3 regions of the Parabacteroides sp. KHUB-01 genome follow, and region 1 is predicted to be linked to each of the others. Evidence: riboswitches for the same ligand, from Rfam matches in the RefSeq annotation. Region 1 holds a riboswitch; each other region holds the start of a gene.
What was found. A riboswitch is a leader RNA that binds a small molecule or an ion and turns the genes downstream of it on or off. The one in region 1 is predicted to bind cobalamin.
Positions count from the first base shown of each region.

Region 2: it holds a riboswitch for cobalamin, as region 1 does, so the genes downstream of both, ACYIAR_RS02960 (sirohydrochlorin cobaltochelatase) here and ACYIAR_RS07255 (porin family protein) in region 1, are expected to answer to the same signal.
Region 3: it holds a riboswitch for cobalamin, as region 1 does, so the genes downstream of both, ACYIAR_RS02735 (TonB-dependent receptor plug domain-containing protein) here and ACYIAR_RS07255 (porin family protein) in region 1, are expected to answer to the same signal.

Region 1 is NZ_CM153256.1:1,612,268-1,617,226, forward strand. Features, by position in the region: gene ACYIAR_RS07245 (DUF4301 family protein) at 128-1,648, shown strand; gene ACYIAR_RS07250 (O-acetylhomoserine aminocarboxypropyltransferase/cysteine synthase family protein) at 1,799-3,085, shown strand; cobalamin riboswitch at 3,127-3,318, shown strand; gene ACYIAR_RS07255 (porin family protein) at 3,635-4,237, shown strand; gene priA (replication restart helicase PriA) at 4,360-4,959, shown strand, end outside.
Region 2 is NZ_CM153256.1:612,676-617,634, reverse strand. Features, by position in the region: gene ACYIAR_RS02965 (TonB-dependent receptor) at 1-460, opposite strand, end outside; gene ACYIAR_RS02960 (sirohydrochlorin cobaltochelatase) at 568-1,503, opposite strand; cobalamin riboswitch at 1,550-1,753, opposite strand; gene ftsY (signal recognition particle-docking protein FtsY) at 2,154-3,107, shown strand; gene rimO (30S ribosomal protein S12 methylthiotransferase RimO) at 3,110-4,408, shown strand; gene ACYIAR_RS02945 (HU family DNA-binding protein) at 4,405-4,695, shown strand; gene ACYIAR_RS02940 (HU family DNA-binding protein) at 4,688-4,959, shown strand, end outside.
Region 3 is NZ_CM153256.1:564,139-569,097, reverse strand. Features, by position in the region: gene ACYIAR_RS02745 (ABC transporter substrate-binding protein) at 1-276, opposite strand, end outside; gene ACYIAR_RS02740 (YncE family protein) at 468-1,562, opposite strand; partial or broken gene ACYIAR_RS02735 (TonB-dependent receptor plug domain-containing protein) at 1,663-3,663, opposite strand; cobalamin riboswitch at 3,707-3,908, opposite strand; gene ACYIAR_RS02730 (sodium ion-translocating decarboxylase subunit beta) at 4,051-4,959, opposite strand, start outside.

The DNA of each region.
Region 1 (4,959 bases):
TTTGTGAAACCAGCTTATAAAAAAGCTCATGAAAAACAAACAGCATTTTCTGAAATTTCTTCGATTATCTGACATGAAATAACAGAACTTGAATGAATGATTATGAAATTCACAAAATATTTATACTATGTTAAACGCAAAAGACTTAGAACTGCTTGCTTCAAAAGGAATCACTCCTGAAGCATTGGAAGAACAGCTGGCATGTTTTGCAAAAGGCTTTCCTTTCCTTGAAATCGAAGCTTCCGCTTCTGTAGAAAAAGGTATTAAAGTTATTTCACAGGACGAACAGGCTACTTATATGGAAGCTTGGGACAAATATCTTGCTGAGAACAAAAAGATTTTGAAATTCGTTCCTGCATCTGGTGCTGCAAGCCGAATGTTCAAGAATCTGTATGAGTTCCTTTCAGCAGATTATTCTACTCCAAGCAATGCTTTCGAACAGAAGTTCTTCAACGAAATCACAAATTTTGCATTCTATAATGCACTGAACAAAGTTTGCCTGAAAAACGAAGGTAAAGACATTCCAGCACTGATTGCTGCGGGTGAATATAAAGCTGTTGTTGCAAATCTCCTTGAAAGCAAAGGTTTGAATTACGGTTCTCTTCCTAAAGGTTTGTTGTTGTTCCACAAATATAATGATGGAGAACGTACTGCTATGGAAGAACATCTTGCCGAAGGTGCAATGTATGCTAAGAACAATGCAGGAGAAGTAAATATCCACTTCACAGTTTCTCCTGAGCATGTAAAGCTTTTCGAACAGCTTGTAATGTCTAAAAAACCTATATTCGAAGATCGTTTTTCTGTAAAATACGATATTTCTTTCAGTGTTCAGAAGCCAAGCACAGACACTGTTGCCGCAGCTATGGACAACACTCCTTTCCGCGACAAGAATGGAAATCTTCTTTTCCGTCCGGGTGGTCACGGTGCTTTGATTGAAAACTTGAATGATGTTGATGCTGATGTTGTTTTCGTTAAGAATATCGATAATGTTGTTCCAGACAGCTTCAAATGCTCAACTGTTATATGGAAAAAAGTACTGGCAGGTGTTTTGGTAACTCTTCAGGAAAAGATATTCGGTTATCTGAATCTTATCGAAACAGGTAAATATTCACACAGCCAGATTGAAGAAATGATTCATTTCTTGCAGAACGAACTTTGTATCCGCAAGCCGGACATCAAAGATTTGGAAGATGCAGAATTGATTCTTTATATAAAGAGCAAACTTCTTCGCCCTATCCGTGTTTGTGGAATGGTTAAGAATGTTGGCGAACCTGGTGGCGGTCCGTTCTTAGCTGTTAATCCTGACGGTACTGTTTCTTTACAGGTTCTGGAAAGTTCTCAGATTGACATGAACGATCCTCAGAAGAAAGCTTTGTTTGAAAAAGGCACTCACTTCAATCCTGTTGATTTGGTTTGTGCTGTCAAGAATCATAAAGGTGAGAAATATAATTTGCCGGACTATGTAGATAAAAATACAGGATTTATCTCTCATAAGAGCAAAGACGGACGTGAGCTGAAGGCTCTGGAATTGCCTGGATTGTGGAATGGCGCAATGAGCAACTGGAATACTGTGTTTGTTGAAGTTCCTATCAGTACATTCAATCCGGTTAAGACTGTAAATGATTTGTTACGTCCTGAGCATCAGTAATTGAAGAATACAAAGAAATATGTTGACAAGGAGACAAGAAGTGTATTCTGTCTCCTTGTTAATTTATCAGCTTGTCACCAAAACCGCCCACAATTTGCACAAATCAACTTTTTTCTATAATATTGTATACAAATTGTACACAATATTAATATGAAGCTAGACAATCTACACTTTGAGACTTTACAATTACACGTTGGTCAAGAACAGCCGGATCCTGCGACAGATGCACGAGCTGTTCCTATTTATCAGACAACTTCCTATGTTTTCAGAAATTCGGCACATGCTGAAGCCAGGTTCAATCTGACTGATGCAGGTAACATATACGGACGCCTTACTAATTCAACTCAAGATGTACTGGAAAAAAGAATTGCTGCGCTTGAAGGTGGTATTGCAGCTCTTGCTGTTGCTTCCGGAGCTGCTGCTATAACTTATGCTTTCCAGAATATTACCCGCTCGGGCGACCATATTGTTGCAGCAAAAACTATTTACGGTGGTACTTATAATCTTCTGGAACATACTTTGCCTCAATATGGAGTATCAACAACTTTTGTTGATCCTTCAAATTTGGAAAATTTCGAGAATGCTATACAGGAAAATACAAAGTTTATATTCATTGAAACATTAGGCAACCCTCATTCCAATATTATTGATATAAGTATAGTTGCCGATATTGCTCACAGACATAATATTCCTCTGATTGTTGACAACACTTTCGCTACACCTTTCCTTTTGCGTCCTATCGAGCATGGAGCTGATATTGTTGTTCATTCTGCTACGAAATTTATAGGCGGACATGGAACTACTCTCGGTGGTATCATAGTTGATTCCGGAAAATTCAACTGGAAAGCTTCTGGTAAATTTCCACAGCTGACGGAACCTGATCCTTGCTATCATGGTGCGGTGTTCAGCGAAGTTGCGGGGAATGCTGCATATATAACACGTATAAGAGCTATTCTCCTTCGCGATACCGGTGCTGCTATCAGTCCGATAAGTGCTTTCCTTCTGTTGCAAGGTATCGAAACTCTTTCTCTACGTGTTGAACGTCATGTATATAATGCTTTACGGGTAGTAGATTTTCTGAAATCTCATCCGAAAGTGGAAAAGGTAAATCATCCTTCTCTGCCGGAGCATCCTGACCATGAGCTTTACAAGAGATATTTCCCTAACGGTGGCGGTTCTATTTTTACCATCAATTTGAAAGGTGGAACCAAAGAGGCACATGCATTCATAGACAATCTGCAAATATTCTCACTTCTTGCCAATGTTGCTGATGTGAAGTCTCTTGTAATTCATCCATCAACAACTACTCACTCTCAATTGTCGGACAAGGAAAAACTGGAACAGGAAATTTTTCCTGGAACTGTACGTCTGTCAATTGGAACTGAGCATATTGACGATATTATTAAAGATTTGTCACAATCGTTGGAGAAAATTTAAATCGGCATAGAGTTTCATAATATCAAAAAAGCATTATATTTGCAACTGAACATTGTTCTTAATCCGGTTGTCGCCGGATAAGATTAAAAGGGAATCAGGTGAGAATCCTGAACAGTCCCGCTGCTGTAAACTTCATAAAAACGGAAAAGCATTCCTTTAGCCACTGGTAAATATCCGGGAAGGCGCTTTATCTGGAAGTAAGTCAGAAGACCTGCAATGCTCAGTTTCAGAAGGTTTCGAGGAAAGACCTGAAGATATAAACTTCTTCCATTAAACTTCTTGCAGAAAGGTTTTTATCTGAAATTTCTTACTCATCCGTCTGAAACAAACAAGTTTGATTTTTTAATTATTTTGCCATAATAATTAGGAATAAAAGCACGGTTTCCGGCGGGATGAGCTCCGCCAGTAATCGTGCTTTTCTTTTTTTAGCAATTTATTTATATGGAATTTCAATTTTAATATATTTATTTGTATTTGATTTATATGCCAGTAATGAAATATAGGTATTATTTCATATCGGCATAATTTTCACTTTAATAATATAAGAATATGAAAAAGAAGTTTAGTTTATTTTTAATTGCTCTGTTGGCAATATTGACTTTACCAGCTCAAGCTCAATTCAGAATTGGTGTCAAAGGTGGTGCAAACATTTCGTCAATACATTTTTCAGATCCAGTAGAGAATTTTAATGCATCAAATATGACCGGATTTCATATCGGTCCTATGGTTGAATTGATGGCTCCGGTAATTGGTCTGGGATTTGATGCTGCAGTTTTATATTCTCAGAAAGGTATGGAAGCTTATGGCGAAACATTCCGTACAGACTATCTTGATGTTCCTGTTAATTTAAAATGGAAATTCGGATTGCCAATATTGAAAGTATATCTTACTGCGGGTCCATACATCGGATTCAAACTTGGGAACAGTGATTCTTTTGATACTTTTATTGATAACTTGGGAAGTGTTGGCGATCAGTTCAAGACAAAATCTTTTAGTGCCGGTCTTAATTTTGGTGCCGGTGTTGAAGTTATCAAACATCTTCAGGTTGGTTTGAACTACGGATTAGGATTAACAGACAATTACAGTATCGACAAACTGAATATGAACGGTAAGAATCGTGGATGGTCAATCTCCGCTGCAATTCTGTTCTAAAAATTCATAAATTAATCTTGGAAGAAGTTGGGAAATCCACCTATATATGGTAAAAGGATTTCTTAACTTCTTCATTTTTTATATCCTTGTAATTTTATTCTCTTTAATATTTAGTTCATGATATGAAATATGCAGATGTAATATTGCCTTTGCCCTTGGAAAACAGTTATACATACCATATTCCAGAAGATATGGAAAAATCTGTTGTACCCGGGTGCCGTGTAATTGTTCACTTCGGTAAGAAGAAATATTATACTGCTATTGTCATGGCTGTTCACGACAGAAAACCTGAATCCAACTATGAAACGAAAGATATTTATGCAATTCTGGATCTCACTCCAGTGCTGCGCCGCCCACAACTGAGGTTCTGGCAATGGATTAGCGAATATTATATCTGTAAGCTTGGTGATGTTTACAAAGCTGCAGTTCCTTCGGGCCTCAAACTGGAAAGTGAAACTGCCGTTTCTCTCAATGAAGATTTTCAAGCGACCGAACAACTGAGACCGGCTGAAATTGCTGTTCTTGATGCTCTTTCCGGTGTGCTGAAATTAACCGTTTCGGAATTAGAAAAGAAAACCGGACTGAGGAATGTTGTACCAGTAATTTCTTCTCTGATGCAAAAGGAGGCAATTGTTGTAAACGAAGAGATAAAGCAAGGTTTCACACCGAAAACCCAATCTTACGTAAGATTATGCAATGAATGGAAATCTGAAGAAAAACTG
Region 2 (4,959 bases), 1.0 Mb from region 1:
CAGAATGTCCGTAAAGCACTGATGCCGGACCTTTCAGAAGCTCAATAGATTCGACAGACGAAAGGTCTGGAACCGGATATGAATTGCTTATTCCCGAACGTTCATCCCTAATTCCGTCAATCATCATAACCGCATGGTCAAAACCTCTGACCGAAATCTGTTGGAAAGCTCCGTATGATGTCTGGATTCTGATTCCGGGCATAAAGCGAACGGCATCCTGAATATTCCTGATTCCTCTTATCTCCAGACTTCCGGCTTCCAGAGCATTTATTGACAGAGGCAGATATTTTGAAGGAACTTCCAGTTTAGATATTTGTGGGCGAGGTTTACGAATGGAATTAACGACGACTTCCTGAATGTTGAATGTTGTGTCGTTGAAGTTTGTATATTCTTTCTTTTCCTGTGCGGAAAGTGTTATTGCACAAGATAATAACGGTAAAATAGTCAATAATTTTTTCATTTTTTTAAGCGTGTAAAGTTTGTGTCGGGATAAATTTTATATTTACCCCGACCAAGATAATTATATCAATAAGTAGTTATGGAATATAAATTCGAGAGGTCTGAGAATTATTTACTCTCTTCTTCGGTATATGCCTTTTTCTTATCCATGATATCAATCATTCTATGCTTTGTCATAAAACGAATATGGTCAATGAAAATATCCTGGATTTCCGGATTTTGTCCGAGTCCTTCAAGAAGAACAGTCACTTTGTAGCCCTTTTCCTCAAGTTCCTGCTTCATATCTCCGGCAATATCATTCTTGGCGTGGTCGCCGGCAACAAACATGAAAGGCAAAAGCTGCACTTCCTTTATCTTCTTCTGTTCCTGGATTCTGTCGATAGCATTGTTGAAAGAAGGATAACCTTCCACCGTTCCGACAACGAAATCCTTATGTCCGCTAGTCTGCATAACATGGTCCAGCATAGCGTATTGTGCAGTCGACGGGTCGTAAGTTCCGTGACCGACCAATATAGTCATAGCTTTTTCCTTTCCCTTCTTGGAAACTATTTCAGCAACTTTTTCATAATCTTCAACGGAATAGAGCAGAGGATTGCCCAATCTGATTTCCTTGAACAGAAATTCCATGCTGGCAATGTCTTTGCGGAGAGATTCCATTTCAACCCCGTCAATTATATTTGTCGATTGAACTATTACGTGAGTAAACCCGTCAGCTTTAAGCTGAGCCAAAGCTTCGGCAGGATTCAACTTCCTTGTTCCTCTTTTGGCAAGTCGTGCCATTATGATTCTTGAGGTATAAGCCTCTCTGATTTCAAATTCAGGGAACAATTCTTTTGCCTTTTGGTTGATTGCGTCAATAGTTAGTTGGCGAGTGTCATCATGAGTAGTTCCAAAATGAACCATAAGCAACGCAGCTTTGTCGCCTTTCTGCAGTGACGACAGCAAGTCGGAATGCACATAGTTTCCGTCACCATGAGCATTAGCCTGTGAGAATAATCCGCATGCCATAGCAAGACCTATGACAAGATTTTTTTTGATGTTCATATTATTTGTTTTATAGTAAATTAATATCCTAATCCCGGGATATGTAAATTATCCGTTAATCTTGGCAGGTTTCCTGACTCCACCTTTTGGAAATCATGCCTTCCCATTTGAAAAAACAGTGGCGATAGTGTTGATTCCCTTTTTCGATTAAGTGTTACAGTAGCGGGTACTGCTCCGGATTTTCACCGGATTCCCTTTTAAAAATGATAATCGGACGATTAATCATTTCACCAAGACGGTGCAAATATAAATAAAAAATAGAAATCAAGAAAAATTATTTTTTCTTATTTACTTCGCCAATTTGTCTATTAAATCCTGCAAATATTAATTGTGTAGCCATTAGGATTAAATATTTTCTTAAAACTAAGTCTTAGTTTTTACAAACTCAGATTTAGTTTTTGTAAACTAAGGCTTAATTTATAGAAACTAAAGCTTAGTTTTAAGAATATTTGCTTCCCTTTTGGTCTTATATCAAATATTTATATAAAGAGGAAAGAATCTAGTCGGAGGTTCAAAATCATACTTTAAACTTTATAACTCCTTATAGTTATAGAGCTTGTGAAACTTAAATAATTTACATACTGTTGTTTCACGAATTTTTAATATCTTTGCTCGATATTATGCATAGTATAAAGCAAACGATTTGATATATGGGTATTTTTAGCTTTTTCAGCAAAGAAAAAAAGGAGAATCTGGACAAAGGCTTGTCCAAGACTAAAGAAAATGTGTTTACCAAAATCACCAGAGCAATAGCCGGAAAGAGTAAGGTGGATGATGAAGTGCTTGATAATCTGGAAGAAGTTCTTATCACTTCGGATGTAGGCGTTGAGACAACTCTTAAAATCATTGACCGAATTGAAAAAAGAGTGGCAAGGGATAAATATGTCACAACTTCGGAACTGACAGCCTTGTTGCGTGATGAAATTGCCAGTCTGCTTACAGAAAACAATACTGTTGACGGTGATGGTTTCACTATCCCTGAAGATAAAAAACCATACGTTATAATGGTGGTAGGTGTGAATGGTGTAGGAAAAACTACAACTATCGGAAAGCTTGCTTATCAGTTTAAGAAAGCTGGAAAAAGCGTATATCTGGGTGCGGCGGATACTTTCCGTGCTGCAGCCGTGGAACAGCTTGTTATTTGGAGTGAGAGAGTTGGTGTGCCGGTTGTCAAACAGAAAATGGGTTCCGACCCTGCATCTGTGGCTTTCGACACATTGAGCTCAGCAAAGGCAAATGGTGCAGATGTAGTAATCATCGACACTGCCGGACGTTTGCACAATAAAATTAACTTGATGAACGAGCTTACAAAGATTAAGAACGTAATGCAGAAGGTTGTTCCTGATGCTCCGCACGAAATCCTTCTTGTTCTCGACGGTTCTACAGGTCAGAATGCTTTTGAACAGGCAAAACAGTTTACTGCAGCAACTGAGGTCAATGCTTTGGCTGTGACAAAACTCGACGGAACAGCAAAAGGCGGTGTTGTGATTGGTATTTCAGACCAGTTCCGCATTCCGGTAAAATATATCGGCTTGGGAGAAGGAATTGAAGACTTGCAGGTTTTCCGCAAGCGTGAATTTGTAAACTCATTGTTTGGAGAATAATAATGCGAAAGAATAAGGTTGACATAATTACTTTGGGTTGTTCGAAGAATCTGGTGGATTCCGAGCAGCTAATGCGTCAGTTTGCAGCAAATGGCTATAAGATAGAACACGATCCTCATAAGATTAATGGTGAGATTGTGGTTGTAAACACCTGTGGTTTCATCGGCGATGCTCAGGCTGAGTCTATTGAAATGATTCTGGATTTGGGCGAGGCAAAGAAACAGGGCAAAATCGGTAAGCTGTTTGTGATGGGATGCTTGTCGGAAAGATTTATGAACGATTTGGTGCAGGAACTTCCGGAAGTGGACAAATTTTACGGTAAATTCAACTGGAAAGAGCTAATTACTGATTTGGGAAAATCTTATCATTCGGAATTGGCGCACGAACGTATCCTGACAACTCCAAAGCATTATGCCTATCTTAAAATAGGTGAGGGTTGTAACCGAACTTGTTCTTATTGCTCAATTCCTATCATCACCGGAGCATATCAGTCTCGCCCGATGGAGGAACTTGAGCAGGAAGTCCGTTCACTTGTGAAGCAAGGCGTGAAGGAATTCCAGTTCATAGCCCAGGACTTGACATTCTATGGCGTGGATTTGTATAAGAAAATGATGCTTCCGGAGCTTGTTGAGCGTATCTCGGACATTCCTGGTGTGGAGTGGATAAGGCTGCATTATGGCTATCCGACACATTTCCCGATGGATTTGCTTCGTGTTATGCGTGAGCGCGACAATGTTTGTAAATACATGGACATTGCATTGCAGCATATCAGTGATAATATGCTGAAACTTATGCGACGCAACATCAGCAAGGAGCAGACATATGATTTGATTCGCCGCATGCGCGAGGAAGTTCCCGGCATACATTTGAGAACAACTCTTATGGTTGGCCATCCGGGCGAAACAGATCAGGATTATCAGGAGCTGGTTGATTTCACAAAAGAAATCCGTTTCGAAAGAATGGGTGCATTCGCATACAGTCACGAAGAAGGAACTTATGCCTTCAAGAATTACAAGGATGAAATTCCGGAAGATGTGAAGCAGGACAGACTGGATTATCTGATGCGTATCCAGGAACGTATATCTGCCGATGTGAACAACAGCAAGATAGGAAACACATATAAGGTGATTCTGGACCGTGAGGAAGACGACTTCTATATCGGACGTACAGAATATGATTCTCCGGAAGTTGACCCGGAAGTGCTTATTACTAAAGACAGAGAGCTTGTGCCAGGCAATTTCTATAATGTGGAAATTGAAGACGCGCAGCCTTTTGAAATTTACGGAAAGGTGAAAATATGAAACACAAAGAATTGATAGCCGAGCTTGCCGAGCGTATGCAATGGACTCCGGAGGAGGTGCAGGATGTACTTTCTGCATTTAGCTCGGAAGTCGGTTCTCGATTGGTTGACAATGATATAGTTTATCTGCAATATTTCGGTCAGTTTGAATCGCGGAAGAAGGCAGAAAGGATTTCTGTTAACCCGGCTAATGGAAAGCGCTATCTGGTCCCACCTAAATTAGTGCCGGTTTTTAAGCCCGGAACCACAATAAAGAACAAGTTAAAAACATTAGAACAGGATGAATAACCGACTTACAATAAAAGAATTGGCTTCGATGCTTGCGGTCCGTACCGGACGGGACAAGGAGGAAATGGAACGTTTTCTCCGTGAATTTGTCGCGCTCGTTTCCGAACATGTGTTTATTGATAAGGTGGTTAAGATTAAGGGATTGGGTGCTTTTAAGATTATAACGGTGGAGAAACGTGAGAGCATCCATGTTAATACCGGAGAAAGAATAGAAATCCCGGACCATTATAAATTTTCATTCGTGCCGGACAAAGAACTGAAAGA
Region 3 (4,959 bases), 1.0 Mb from region 1:
AATATTCTTAACTGGAGTTCTTACTACAGTTCCTTTAGGAAGGTTTTCCGGCTCTTCGGAGTTTCTGTCAATTAGGACATATCTTTGCAGAAGTTTCGTTGTGTCCCACGGATTGCGCACTTCAACAGTTGAGTAATCTTTGTAATGACGAATTGAAAAACCTTGGGCATAGCGTATGGTTTCTGTTCCGATTGGAGTTTCTTCCGGTTTGTTTTTTGTATTCTGACATGAAATCAGAAGCATGCATGCAGCTATCAGAGTATATATCAATTTCATCATTATCTTATATTTTTCCGGTTGCAAAATTGAAGTTTATTGCTTATATTTTTATTTGCCCTGTTGTTCAGTATAAACTATTTTAGTCACAGCTGTGATTTAATCTCGCCACAGTTGTGATTTAATTTCGCCACGGCTGTGACCTAATTAAACCACAGTTGTGGCGAAGTTAATAATTCTATATTTCTCGATTATTGTACGCTTGAAGCAATAACCTTTATAGGATTCAGACCAGCTTCGAACTTAACTTTAAGATTTCCGTCTCCGTCGAAACAATATACGTCTCCGTTATTTGTATAGTCTGATTCAGTGACAAATAGCATGTTAGAAGCTTTGTCTGCTGCAATCTTATAAGGCTTAGCAATAGTTTCTTTCAGCGCAGAATCAGTTATTATATTTTCATTTATCGCGTCATACATATAATAAGTAATTGTCTGATTCCAGTTTTCATCATACTGAGAATACATCATGAATATTTTATCACCAAGTGAAGCCATTTCAGTAGCATTTGCAACAGAAACAGTTGATATTTCGTCTGTCGAAGTATTTATTTTCTGCAATGTGTTTGGAACATCAGCATAATTACCCATAGAAACAAGATATACATCTTCCTGTGAATCACGCTGAACATTACATGGGTTAAGAACGGCTTCAATTTTCTTTGTTTCTGTGAATGATTCAAGATTTACGACAGAAACAGTTTTGTCGTAGCCAACTTCAGTATTATAGTCAAGACCACCAGAGTTTGCAACATACAATTTTCCGTTTGCTACAGTTAATTGTTCCGGATTTCTGCCAACAGCAACTGTGTTGTCTATTTCCAGTGATGTTGTGTCGATACTTGCAACATAGCCGTCAAACAAAGAAACATAAACTTTGCCGCCGTATGAAGTGAAAGCTCTTGGCTGCAATGGTTTATCTGTATTGCTTTTTATCTGTTTGAGTGATTTGCCGTTCAAGTCTGTCACTTCAATAGTCTGTGAACCATATACAGCCAGATAAATCTTTGAGCCATAGATAATCATATCATTTGCTGTATCACCAAGTTTTCTACCATTGGCAGTTTCAAAAATATCGCTTGTTGTTTCTTTACTTTCGGTATTATAGAAAGTTATTGTTGAATTGTTACTTCCCATTTTTCCGCTGTTCAGAACATAATATCCGTTGAGGACAGTTTGTCCCGGCTGCTCCGGCTGTGGATTGTTTTCTGCATCATCTTTGCTGCAACCAACCAAGGTTGAAGCCATCAAAAGAGCACAAAGTGCAAAATAGTTTTTCTTTTTCATTTTATTGATATTTAGATTTATAAATATATAGCTTGATGGAACGAGTTGACAAGGGAACGAGTTGACCAGATTATCAGGCATTCTCTCCTTGTCAACTTCATTAATACTCAATTCCTAGACTCAATCTCCACGATCTTCCCGGCATAGGATAATATTGAATCACCTCATAAGTTTTGTTTGTAAGATTCACTATTTCTCCTTGCAGGCGTAATTTTACTTTATTCTTTATTGTGAAACTGCGGTTTGCGGAGATTGTATGTTCCATATATGATTTAATCAGATTGCTTTCAATATTCTGAGGCAATGCATATCTGTCTCCGGTAGCAATCAGACTGTAACTGATATTTACCTAGGGATTCTCAATCATAGCCGAAACTGAACCAGAGTGCCGCGGTGTATAAGGAATCTGATGTTTATAGTTTTTGGCTGATTTATCAGTTACGTCAACAGCGTATTGATAGCTGTAAGCAGACGACAGAGAAAGAATAATCTTATCATACAGCGGAATTTCAGAGTTGAAATTTATATCAACACCTTTAATATCTACTTCGCCGAAATTCATCATTTTCCATATATATAATGTAGGCAAAGCAACGATTTTGTCCTTCACTTTGTTGTAATAAGCATCTGCCGATATATTTATCAGACTGAAGAATGCAAGGCGCTCACTCCATGTCAATCCGATGTTGTATTGCGTAGCTTTTTCCGGAACCAGATTTGTGTTTCCCATTCGCAGATAATAAAGGTCTGTGAAAGTAGGAACACGGAAAGCATCTTTGAATGAAGCTCTCACTCTCAGATTCTGCTCTTCGAATGGTCGCCACGAAAGGCTAAGGGCAGGAGAGAGTCTTTTTCTGTCGGCAGGTTTGTCGCCATATTCAACTTCATCAGTAATGTATGTGCCGAGGACGCTTGCTGTTGCTGTAATTCTTGAGTTCTTGTATTGCGCGGCAAGAGCAGTCAGCGAAGTCCACCTTTTCGGCATTGGAGAATTCATGTAATTATTGTCGAGCATAGCTCTTGCAATATCCGAATTCAGAGAGAAAGACAATCCAGAAAGAGGACAGAACAAAGCACCGAGCGAAGCATAATATTCGTTCTGAGTGTTCAGGTCCTTCTGGAATCCATCTGCATATTTGTCATTCACATCAAGATATTTGCTGAAAGAATAATTGTATTTCAAATCAGCACGTATTTTCCACATATCGGAAAATGCTTTTGTATAGTTCACTTGAGTGAAGAAGTTATTGTCCCAAAGACGTTCATTTGCCGTGTTGTTGTATAATATAACACTTCCCGGCAAACCACGTTCGGAATCATAGTAATATACTTTTGCCTTCAAGTCTCCGGCATTTCCAAGGTTTCCGTATATATTTGCTTCGAGGCGCAGACTTGTGATGTCGCTGTTTCGTCGTGTTTCTTCTGTAATCTGATTTCCGTTCACCAGAGTAAAAGGATATTCACCGTTGCTTTTCGTCCAGTTTCCATATACTGAAGCAGACCATTTAGAACCTAATTTCTGCTCATAATTTACAGAAGGATTTATCAGACCGAAAGAACCGCCTTTGATTTTCCCTTTCAGATTGAATGATTTGTCGGTAAACTCCGGAGCAGAGGTTTGTATGCTTAAAGCTCCGGCAGATGCATACATTCTGGCTGTCTGGAATATATCGTCAGTTTGCCCGATGGATAGAGAAATCATTCCTACATTATCCAACGAGAAACGACTGATATCTACTTGTCCGCTCTGTGCATCCGTAATAGTTATTCCATCATAACTTACGGCTGTATGTTTTGCACCAAGACTTCTTACTGAGACAGTTTTGAGTCCGCCAACACCTCCATAATCCTGGACAGTAATTCCGGAGAATCTTTTTATAGCTTCGGACAAATCCTGCATGCCCAGCATTTCAATACTTTTCTTGTCCAAAAGCTGAATAGGTGCAGATGAGCGGGTTGTTGAAGGTCGTGACTTTGCCGTGATTTCAACTTCCGACAAATCCTGCGTCTTAGTTGTATCAATCTGTGCATTTGTATGTGTGCAGACGAGCAGCAAAAGACTAATGAGTCCTTGCAGACAAAAACATCTTTTTCTTAGCATAAATAGAATTAAAGAGTTAGCAGCAGCTCTTACCCGAGAATTGCCGGCACAACCAACAAAGGCAGGTTTTCTGGCTTGTCTTCCATAATGCAGGCACCTTCCCGGCAAATAGCCAGTGGCATAAAGAGTACGCCTGTGGATTAATAGACTTACAGCTACGGGTACAGCTTCGGATTCACACCGAATTCCCTTTTACTAATATTAGCCGAACGGCTGAATATTACACCTTTGTTTTTATCGTTGCAAAGATATGAAAAGGAGAGTGGAGTGGCAAATTATAGTGTACGTTTTTGTTCTCGATTTATGGTATATATATTTCATAAAACAAAAACGAGATAATTCCAATTAGGAACTACCTCGTTTCATTATAGTAATATATTCAATCTATTATCCCAAGAAACCTAACAAGATACCGGCTGCTACTGCAGAACCGATTACACCTGCTACGTTCGGACCCATAGCGTGCATCAACAAATAGTTGCTAGGATCGTATTCCAAACCTACGTTCTGTGAGATACGAGCAGCATCAGGAACGGCTGATACACCAGAGTTACCGATAAGCGGATTGATCTTGTTACCTTCTTTCAAGAACAAGTTGAAGAATTTAACGAACAATACACCTGCACAAGTTGCGATTACGAATGACAATGCACCCAAACCGAAGATTTTGATTGAGTTCAATGTCAAGAACTGAGTTGCCTGAGTTGAAGCACCTACAGTAACACCAAGAAGCATAGTGATAACGTCGATCAGCGGACCACGAGCTGTTTCTGCCAAACGGCGAGTAACACCACTTTCTTTACACAAGTTACCGAAGAACAACATACCCAACAATGGAAGACCAGAAGGAACCAAGAAAGCAGTCAACAACAAACCTACGATCGGGAACATGATCTTTTCAGTCTGTGAAACGGCTCTCGGCGGTTTCATACGGATCAAACGTTCTTTCTTAGTAGTCAACAAACGCATGAATGGAGGCTGGATGATTGGCACCAATGCCATATATGAATAAGCTGATACCGCAATAGCACCCATCAAGTTAGGAGCAAGTTTTGATGACAAGAAGATAGCTGTTGGACCGTCAGCACCACCAATGATACCGATAGCACCAGCCTGGCTTGGGTCGAAGCCCATCTGCAAAGCGATGATATAAGCACCAAAGATACCGAACTGTGCAGCTGCACCGACTAGCATAAGTTTCGGGTTTGAAATCAAAGCCGAGAAGTCGGTCATCGCACCGATACCAAGGAAGATCAACGGCGGATACCATCCTTGTTTCACACCTTGATAAAGGAT